DNA from 4 places in the Pseudomonas kielensis genome. Region 1 is predicted to be linked to each of the others. Evidence: riboswitches for the same ligand, from Rfam matches in the RefSeq annotation. Region 1 holds a riboswitch; each other region holds the start of a gene.

Region 1 (2,194 bases):
CCCGGCAACTCGGGTGGCAGGCCGAGGGTCGGTGCCAGGACGAAGGTGGCATAACCGGCCAGGCCCCAGAGCAGGCCCTGGGACGTGCGGGTCGGCGCGCGCAGGGTGTAGAGGCCCGCCAGCATCAGGGCAAAGCCGACGGCCACCACCAGGTTGCCGCCCGTGGTCGACAGCACACGCTGCCAGCCGTCTTCCGGTTCCCAGGCTTCGCCGTCATGGCTGTGGGCCGCGGTACCGGCGGCGTGTTCATGGACCTCAACCGCCGCAGGTGCGGATTGTTCGTAAGTCTCGGCCTGCAGAATCAACGGGGAGACCCAGAAACTCTGCAGCAGCGTCAGCAGCAGGGCGGCAAGCAGCCCACTGAAACCTGCGGTTTGTGCAATACGCTTGATCATCTGGGCAGGTCTCAGTGGCACGGGAAGGCGGCGCTGTGGCGGGTATCGTGGGCGGCGTTGTGCACGGCCTCGATATGGGAGAACCCGGCGAAGTACACCAGGCACACACCCAGGATCGATGCGCCGATGGCGGCAACGAGGCGTTGGCCCAGTGTGGTGGTGCTGGCGGTGGCGTGGCGGGTGCTGGTGATGGTCGACATGGCGCTTGCCTCTGGTCAGTCAGGGGTGAGTCGTGCGCATGCAAACCTCCGCGAGCCGGGCACGCAGAAACTTGAACAGCGCCCGCCCACCGCGGGTTTGTTGGCTATGTGTTGCGGGCCGGTCTCCGGGCTCACGAGGGGCGGGCTATGGCCACGCCTGCAAGAATCGCCTTCCCATGCCGTACAGCTGGCACAGTGGATCTGACTCTTCGCTCGCTTACCGTTGCGGGGGCAGCACCGGACTGACATGGCTTTGCAGTAAAGCACATGATTCACCGGTTTCCCGTTTCACCCTGTGAAGGGCACCCGTAACAAGGTGTGTAGGAGAGCATGGCCGGGGGATGGGCGTCAATTGGCATGGGTTCTCAATTGGGGCCCATGCGCCTGCATCGCGGGCAAGCCCGCTCCCACCAGTACTCCTGTGGGAGCGGGCTTGCCCGCGATGGGCTCGACTAGACATTGACCCGCCCCGATGCGATGCGTAGCCTTGCGCGTTCGAGGTTCTTTGGCGCGTGCGCCGAAGCTAAGAAGGGAACGCGGTCAATGCCGCGGCTGCCCCCGCAACTGTGAACGGTGCTGTTTCTGCCAGGCCACTGCACGCTTGATCTCAAGCGGCGGGAAGGCGCAGGAGCCGCCAGTCGAAAGACCGGCCCACCGTCAGCCAGGAGACCTGCCTCGTACCAGATTCTCACTACAACCGGGCGGGGTGATCCGGTGGCGAACGCTTTCCGCACGCCAGCGCGTTGCGGCTTCTCGTCCCGTATGCCCGCCACCTTGCCAAAGGGCATCCGATGAAAACACTGGCCAAACTCCCTGTCACCATCGTTACCGGCTTCCTCGGCTCGGGCAAAACCACCTTGCTGCGGCACATGCTCGACAACGCCCAGGGTCGTCGCATTGCGGTGATCGTCAACGAGTTCGGCGAGCTGGGCATCGACGGCGACATCCTCAAGCAGTGCACCATCGGTTGCACCGAAGAAGAAGCCACTGGCCGGGTCTATGAACTGGCCAACGGTTGCCTGTGCTGCACCGTCCAGGAAGAGTTCTTCCCGGTGATGCGTGAACTGGTGGCCCGTCGCGGCGACCTCGACCACATTCTCATCGAAACCTCCGGCCTGGCCTTGCCCAAGCCGCTGGTCCAGGCCTTCCAGTGGCCGGAAATCCGCAGCGCCTGCACGGTCGACGCCGTGATCACCGTGGTCGACAGCCCGGCCGTGGCCGCTGGCACCTTCGCCGCCTTCCCGGACCAGGTCGACGCCCAGCGCAAACTCGATCCGAACCTGGACCACGAATCGCCGCTGCATGAGCTGTTCGCCGACCAACTGGCCAGCGCCGACCTGGTCATCCTCAACAAGGCCGACCTGATCAGCCCTGAAGACCTGGCCCGGGTCCGCCTGGAAGTTGCCGAGGAGCTGCCGCCGGCGGTCAAGATCATCGAAGCCAGCAGCGGGCGCTTGCCGCTCGACGTGCTGATTGGCCTGGGGGCCGGTTCCGAAGAGCACATCGACAGCCGTCACAGCCATCACGACCATCACCACGACGGCGACGACCATGACGACCATGATCACGACGCCTTCGATTCGATCTCCATCGAGCTGC
Region 2 (2,194 bases), 1.4 Mb from region 1:
GCCTGCAGGCCCCAGTCGGTGAAACCCCAGTAGTCGTTGTGGTTGAGTACCCGGGTGCCGCCACCTTCCAGGTTATAGACCCGGGTGTAGCGGGTGTCCCAGTCGTTGACGTGGCCTTTGAGGAAGTAGCTCAGGTCTTGATTGACCTGCTGTTCGAAGGTGGCCGTGGCGATCTGTTGCACCCGGTCGTTGCGGGTGTTGCGGTTGTCCGTGGGGCGGGCGAAGTCCAGATTGGCGTCGCTGTACTGGTAGAACAGTTCCAGGCGCGAATCGTCGCCGAAGGCCTGGGTGGCCTTGGCGCCGAAGGTGCTGACTTCGTAGCCGCGCTTGCGGTCGGTGGCGGTGCTGCGCATGTCACTGCTGCGAAATGGCTGGTAGCCGTCGGAGACGTTGTGGCTGACGTACGCCAGCAAGCCCAGGTCGCCAAAGCCGTTGCTGACAATCTGCTCGGCGCGCGCGTCGCCGCTGCGGCCCATGAAGCTGTCCAGCCCCATGTTGACTTCACCGGAGGTCTCGCGGGTCTGGGCGCTGCGGGTCACGATGTTGATCACCCCGGCCACGGCCTGGGTGCCGAACAGCAGACTTTGCCCGCCCTTGAGCACTTCGATGCGTTCAATGGCATTGGCCGGCAGGGTGTCGAGGTAGAGCCCACCGTACAGGCGATTGTTCAGGCGCACGCCATCGAGCAGGATCAGGGTGTCGTCGTTGCGCCCACCCAGCAGCGAATAGTTGGCGTAGTCGAAGGGGCCGTTTTTCGGCGCGACGTAGAGGCCGGGTACCGACATCTGCAGCACGCGGGTGATGTCGGCATCGGGGCCGGCGCGCTCGATCTGGGCGCGGTCGATGATCTCGACCTTGCTGCCAAAACGCGCCATTTCGGCCACGGTGGTGGATTCCACCGACGGTGCGCTGACGAGTTGCTGGTCGAGGGTCATGGCCGGGGTGTTGGCCAGTGCGGGGGGGCTGATCAGGCAGAGCAGGGCGCCACAGGCATACAGTCGCGCAGGACGCGGGTCCTGGCTGGAAGGAGTTGGAATCTGAGTCATTTTTGGTCTTCTCGAAAAAAATCTTCGCAGAAGCACGCAGGAGAAAGTATCGGACACGCGCCAATACCGGCCCATGCCCGCCCACCGCAGGTTTGCCAAACAGAAATTCCAGGCCGGTCTCCGGGCTTGCGAGGCTCGAAGCGTTCACCTTCCCAGGCCCCGTGGGCCCAGTGGTCTGTCGAACGCTTCACTCGCTTACCGTTGCGGGGGCAGCACCGGACTAACCCTGAAAAGGGCGCACCGGTTTCCCGTTTCACCTCATGCACGGCGGCATGAGGCACCTGAAACTGGGCGGTATCTGAACACTCGGATGACCGTTCGTCAAATAATCAGGTGGGCTTTAGGTACAAGGCTTGCCCGTGATGGCCTCTAAAACCCTGGTCGGCCCACCGAAGCAACGTCGCACCACAGTTGTGTAGATACCTAGGCCGCGATGGCGATATCTGGAAGGCCATCGCGGGCAGGCCTGGAGCGGCAAGCATCAGGCGGGGCCTCAGCTCATCGGCGTCTCGACAAACGCCGGCTGCTGTTCGGCATACGCGGTAAATGCGCTGATCAGTGGAAACTGCGCGACATCGACCTGGTCGGGCACGACCAGCAAGGTGAAGCTCCAGGCCACGGCGAGGGTGATGCCGTCCTGTTGCAAGGTGCCATCCATGGGCAGCGGTTGCCTGGCCAGCTCCTGTTCCAGTGCCGAGTACGCCGCGTGCAACTGCCCGCTGACCCGATCCAGCCAGGGCGCATGTTGCTTCTCGCTGGGGCGCAGGTTGCGTTCGTAGTAGATCTGCACCGACTTCTCGCACGCGGCCAATGCCAGGCCGATCAGCCGCAGGGCGCGCAGGCGCTGGTCCAGGGAGGCCGGCATCAGGCTTTTGCCCGGGCTGCTCAGGGCTTGCAGGTAGTCGATGATCAGGGTCGAATCCATCAGCACTTCGCCGTCGTCCAGCACCAGCGTGGGTGCCTTGACCACCGGGTTGATCGCCTGGAACGCCTCGAAACCGCGGAACACCGAAATCGAGGCGTGCTCGAACGGGATGTCCAGGGTCTTGAGGCTGATGGCGACACGTCTTACATAAGGAGAATCGAGCATTCCGATCAGCTTCATGTACAGCTCCTTGGAGAGAGGCGGGGCAAGGGCCTGAATCTAG
Region 3 (2,194 bases), 820 kb from region 1:
CCAGCAGCGCCACCAGCACCGCGCCTGTCGAAGCCCCCGCGGAAATCCCCAACAAGTAGGGATCGGCCAATGGGTTGCGCAGCAGCGATTGCAGGATCACCCCGCACGTCGCCAGGCCCGCACCGCACGCCGCGGCCACCAGCGCACGGGTCAGGCGGTAGTTCCAGACGATGCCCTCGTCGATGGGGGCCAGGGCGTAACCGGCGGCCCAGAGTTTGTTGGCCAGGACCTGAAACACCACCGTGGGGTCGATATGGGTTTCGCCGATCGCCACGCCGGCAATCAGTGCGATCAGCAGGGTCACCAGTGCCCCGGAGGTGCGCAGTAGCATCGCCGTCATTGCGCCAGGTCGTAGCTGTTGAGGGCGGTCGCCAGGGTTTCAAGGCCCTCGAACATCCTCACACTGGCCTGCAGGGCCATGGCGTCGAGGACAATGATGCGGTTGTGTTTCACCGCGTCCATGTTGCGGGTCACCGGGTCGCTGCGCAGGAATTTCAGTTTCTTTTGATAGTCGTCGGCCGGAAAACGCCGGCGATCCATGCGCGCGATGACCAGGAAGGTCGGGTTAGCCTTGGCGATGGTTTCCCAGCCGACGCTTGGCCACTCTTCGTCGGACTCCACCACGTTGCGCACGCCCAGGGTATTGAGCATGAAGTCGGGAATGCCCTTGTGACCGGCGACATAGGGATCGATATCCAGGCTGGCACTGGAGAACCAGACCAACGCGCTGGTGTCCTTCAAGTCCTTGTTCTGCACCGTGGCCACGGACTTGGCCAGGCTGGCCTGGAGCTGCGCGTTGAGCTGCTGCGCACGCTCCTGGACATCAAAGATCTGCGCCAGTTGGGTGATGCTCTGATAGATGCTGTCGATCCGGAACGGCGCCAGGCGAGTCCCGTCGGCTCCCACCAGATTGTCCTTGGACTCGCAGTCCGAGGGCATCAGGTAGGTCGCAATCTTCAGCTCATCAAACTGCTCGCGGGTAGCCACCACCCCTTGCGGGCCAACCACCCACTCCAGCTCGACGGCGACCAGCTCCGGGCGCTTGCCAATCACCGACTCGAAACTCGGCTCGTTGTCGGCCAGGCGTTCGATCCCGGCGTTTTGCGCCTGGTACTGGGGCAACACATCGTTGAACCACAGGGAGGTGCCGACCAGTTTGTCGCCCAGCCCCAAGGCAAACAGCATTTCGGTGCCGGCCTGGCCAATCGTCACGGCCCGAGCCGGCGCGTGGGCGAAGGTCTGCGTGCTGCCACAGTTTTGCAGCGTCAGTGGGTACTGAGTCGGCGCAGCCTGGGCCACAGAACAAAGACCCAGACCCGTGGCGAGGGCGACAACGCGGGGCAGCAGCATGATGCAATCTCCATTTGAACCGTACACGGAGCGAGGGTGTCGGGCCTGGAAACACATCAACGAGCGCTGCCGAGAAACCGGGCAGGGGTCGATCACCAAAGTGACGCACGCGCAAGGATGCCCCTCCCGGACACCCCGCCGGTTAGTGATTGTTGCGTTGCCGGCAGGTCTCCTGACTGGTGCGTCATGGCGTGCTCCAGCCTTCCCGGGTCATCCCAGTGGCAGTTCAGGAGCAGGCTCGGCACCTACAGTTGCGGGGGCAGTTCCGTTTGATGCGGAGCGCGCATCACGGATTCCCTATTATTCCCATGTGGAAACCGGCGGCGGCATGGTAGTCGATTGTGGGGTTGGAGGCGAACCTATCTAAAGGATTGCGCCCGGCCGGCCACTCGAGGACTGCATGTTTGACCTGGCTAAACGCGGGTGTGGCTCAAATTCACGGGCTGACCAAGGATTAGCTGCATGCAGGTTTTCCTGCATTTTTAATCCAGGTATCAAGCTCCCTCACCATTTTGTTGACCTCACTGTCCTCTCGTTCCGAGGGGCGGACTATGGCGTTCCAGGCGATGTCGAGGCCGTCATTCAGGGCGGCCCACGCCAGCTCCCCACGCTCAAGGCTGGGGCTCACCAGATCCCGTTGCAATATGCTGATTCCGTATCCTGAGCGAACCAGTTCGACGATGGCTTCGATCAATTCCACCGTGATCATGCGGCGCGGCAGGATGCTGGCGGGAGCGAAAAACCGGTCATATTCCCAGCCACTGGCGCGATCGGTTGAGTACGTCACCAGGTTGTACGTCTTGAAGTCCTGCGCGTAGATGTTTTTCCGGCCGGCAAGAGGATG
Region 4 (2,194 bases), 2.1 Mb from region 1:
TAGGTGAACGCGAACGCTTCATCACGGGCTACCGCAATGCTGACTCCCGCAAGCAACGGCTCGACCGGGATCACGTCGGGCGCGGCAAATTCCACGGCTGGCGGCAAGGCCACCTGGCAACTGCTGCCCAGCGCTTGGGCGGCGGCATCGAGGCGCAGGTCCAAGTCGTTCAGCTCACTGGCTTGCACCAGGCCCAGGTGCCGGCTCGGCAATTCAATCCCGGTCTCCCGGGACAGCGCGCCATACCAGCGCAGGCCTTCGGTCAGGCTGCCTTCCAGCAACTGGGCGTGGCGCAGGGTCCCCACCCGGTTGGCGAGCACGCCGGCAAACGGCAGGTCCGGCTGATACCGCGCCAGGCCCAATGCCAGCGCCCCAAAGGTCTGGGCCATGGCGGTGCCGTCGATCACTCCCAGCACCGGCACCCCGAAGTGGCGCGCCAGGTCGGCGCTGGACGGGGTGCCGTCGAACAACCCCATGACCCCTTCGATCAGGATCAGATCAGCCTCAGCGGCGGCTTCCCACAATAGCCGGCGACTTTCCTGCTCGCCGACCATCCACATGTCCAACTGATACACCGGCTGGCCACTGGCGCGCTCGAGAATCATCGGGTCGAGAAAATCCGGGCCGCACTTGAACACCCGGACCTTGCGCCCCTGATTGCGGTGCAAACGGGCCAGGGCGGCGGTGACGGTAGTCTTGCCTTGACCTGAGGCTGGCGCGGCGATCAGTACCGCCGGGCAAAAACGACTGCTGGTCATAAAACGATGCTCACAGCTCGACGCCTTTTTGCGCCTTGATCCCGGCCTGGAACGCATGCTTGATCACGCCCATTTCGGTGACGGTGTCAGCCAGCTCGATCATTTGCTCTTTGGCGCCGCGGCCGGTGACCACCACGTGCTGCATCGGCGGGCGGGCTTGCAGGTCGCTGAGCACCTGATCGAGATCGAGGTAGCCATGCTTGAGGGCGATGTTCAGCTCATCGAGCACCACCAGGCCGATCGCCGGGTCGCGCAGCAGTTCGCGGGACACCTGCCAGGCAGCCTCGGCCGCGGCGATATCGCGCTGGCGATCCTGGGTTTCCCAGGTGAACCCTTCGCCCATCACATGAAACCGCACCTGCTCCGGGAAGCGCCGGAAAAACAGCTCCTCACCCGTGCTGTTGCGGCCCTTGATGAACTGCACCACGCCGCACTGCATGCCATGGCCCATGGCGCGGGCGAGCATGCCGAACGCCGAGCTGCTCTTGCCTTTGCCATTGCCGGTCAGCACCAGCAGCAGACCACATTCGTTGGGCGAGTTGGCAATACGTTCATCGATCACGGCTTTTTTGCGCTGCATGCGCGCCAGGTGGCGTTCGTCACGATCAGGGGAATCAGTCATGGGGGGAGCTCTCCGTTGAGGCTGGATAACGGCGGGCAGGCATAGGAATAGACGGCAAGAAGCCTGGCATCGCCCACCGTGATGCCGCTGGATGGATCAGGCCGGTCTCCGGGCTCATGAGTGGCGCGCTGGCCGGACGACGCGCCTTCCCATATCGGACACCGATACAGTGGCTCAAAGCGTCGTTTTCACTCATTTACCGTTGCGGGGGCAGCGCCGGGATCGTCGCCCGTTCTGTCATAGAACGCGCGCTCACCGGCTTCCCTGTTTCACTCGATCGACCCTGGGGTCACCGAGCACCTGAAACAAGTCGCGAAGGTTAGTGGGTTGGGGGTGGAGCGTCAATTAAAGCCGGGTTTATCGGCACAGAGAAAACCGCCCGGCGCGATAAACCCCTGCCTGTCTTGTGCGAGGTCGAAAGCAGTGATATCAAATAGCCACACACCAATACGACAATAATAAGGGTGAGCAACATGCAAGGCATGATCATCAGTAACCCGAAGCTGGAATTCCTGCGCCCGGTACTGGAACGCTGGTTTACCTGCATCGACCGCTTCAACGCCGTGCGCGGCGACGGTGAAAGCCCCTACTGGTTCGATGAGCGTGCCAACCTGAGCCTGCTCTCGGCAGCCGCCTGGATGGCGGAAATGGTGACCCTGCAACACACCCCAACCCCCAAGCAGGTGGAGGAAGGCGATCGCAGTGGCCGTGCCGACCTATTGCTTGCCAACGCGCAACAGCGCGCCTACCTGCAAGCGAGCCAGCGCTGGCCGCGCCTCAACGCCCTCAACCTCAGTCAGGCGCTGCTCGACAT

The links. Region 1 has a riboswitch for cobalamin ahead of cobW (cobalamin biosynthesis protein CobW). Riboswitches for the same ligand answer to the same signal wherever they lie in the genome.
Region 2: it holds a riboswitch for cobalamin, as region 1 does, so the genes downstream of both, Q1W70_RS20495 (TonB-dependent receptor plug domain-containing protein) here and cobW (cobalamin biosynthesis protein CobW) in region 1, are expected to answer to the same signal.
Region 3: it holds a riboswitch for cobalamin, as region 1 does, so the genes downstream of both, Q1W70_RS23070 (ABC transporter substrate-binding protein) here and cobW (cobalamin biosynthesis protein CobW) in region 1, are expected to answer to the same signal.
Region 4: it holds a riboswitch for cobalamin, as region 1 does, so the genes downstream of both, cobO (cob(I)yrinic acid a,c-diamide adenosyltransferase) here and cobW (cobalamin biosynthesis protein CobW) in region 1, are expected to answer to the same signal.

The regions. Positions count from the first base shown of each region.
Region 1 covers NZ_CP130043.1:5,767,300-5,769,493, reverse strand. The annotation lists gene Q1W70_RS26710 (CbtA family protein) at 1-395, opposite strand, end outside; gene Q1W70_RS26705 (CbtB domain-containing protein) at 407-595, opposite strand; cobalamin riboswitch at 695-920, opposite strand; cobalamin riboswitch at 1,077-1,287, shown strand; gene cobW (cobalamin biosynthesis protein CobW) at 1,387-2,194, shown strand, end outside.
Region 2 covers NZ_CP130043.1:4,385,361-4,387,554, forward strand. The annotation lists gene Q1W70_RS20495 (TonB-dependent receptor plug domain-containing protein) at 1-935, opposite strand, end outside; cobalamin riboswitch at 1,141-1,346, opposite strand; gene Q1W70_RS20500 (glutathione S-transferase) at 1,540-2,151, opposite strand.
Region 3 covers NZ_CP130043.1:4,950,963-4,953,156, forward strand. The annotation lists gene Q1W70_RS23065 (FecCD family ABC transporter permease) at 1-340, opposite strand, end outside; gene Q1W70_RS23070 (ABC transporter substrate-binding protein) at 337-1,350, opposite strand; cobalamin riboswitch at 1,496-1,687, opposite strand; gene Q1W70_RS23075 (LysR family transcriptional regulator) at 1,805-2,194, opposite strand, start outside.
Region 4 covers NZ_CP130043.1:3,696,109-3,698,302, reverse strand. The annotation lists gene Q1W70_RS17310 (cobyrinic acid a,c-diamide synthase CobB) at 1-758, opposite strand, end outside; gene cobO (cob(I)yrinic acid a,c-diamide adenosyltransferase) at 769-1,380, opposite strand; cobalamin riboswitch at 1,463-1,699, opposite strand; gene Q1W70_RS17300 (hypothetical protein) at 1,854-2,194, shown strand, end outside.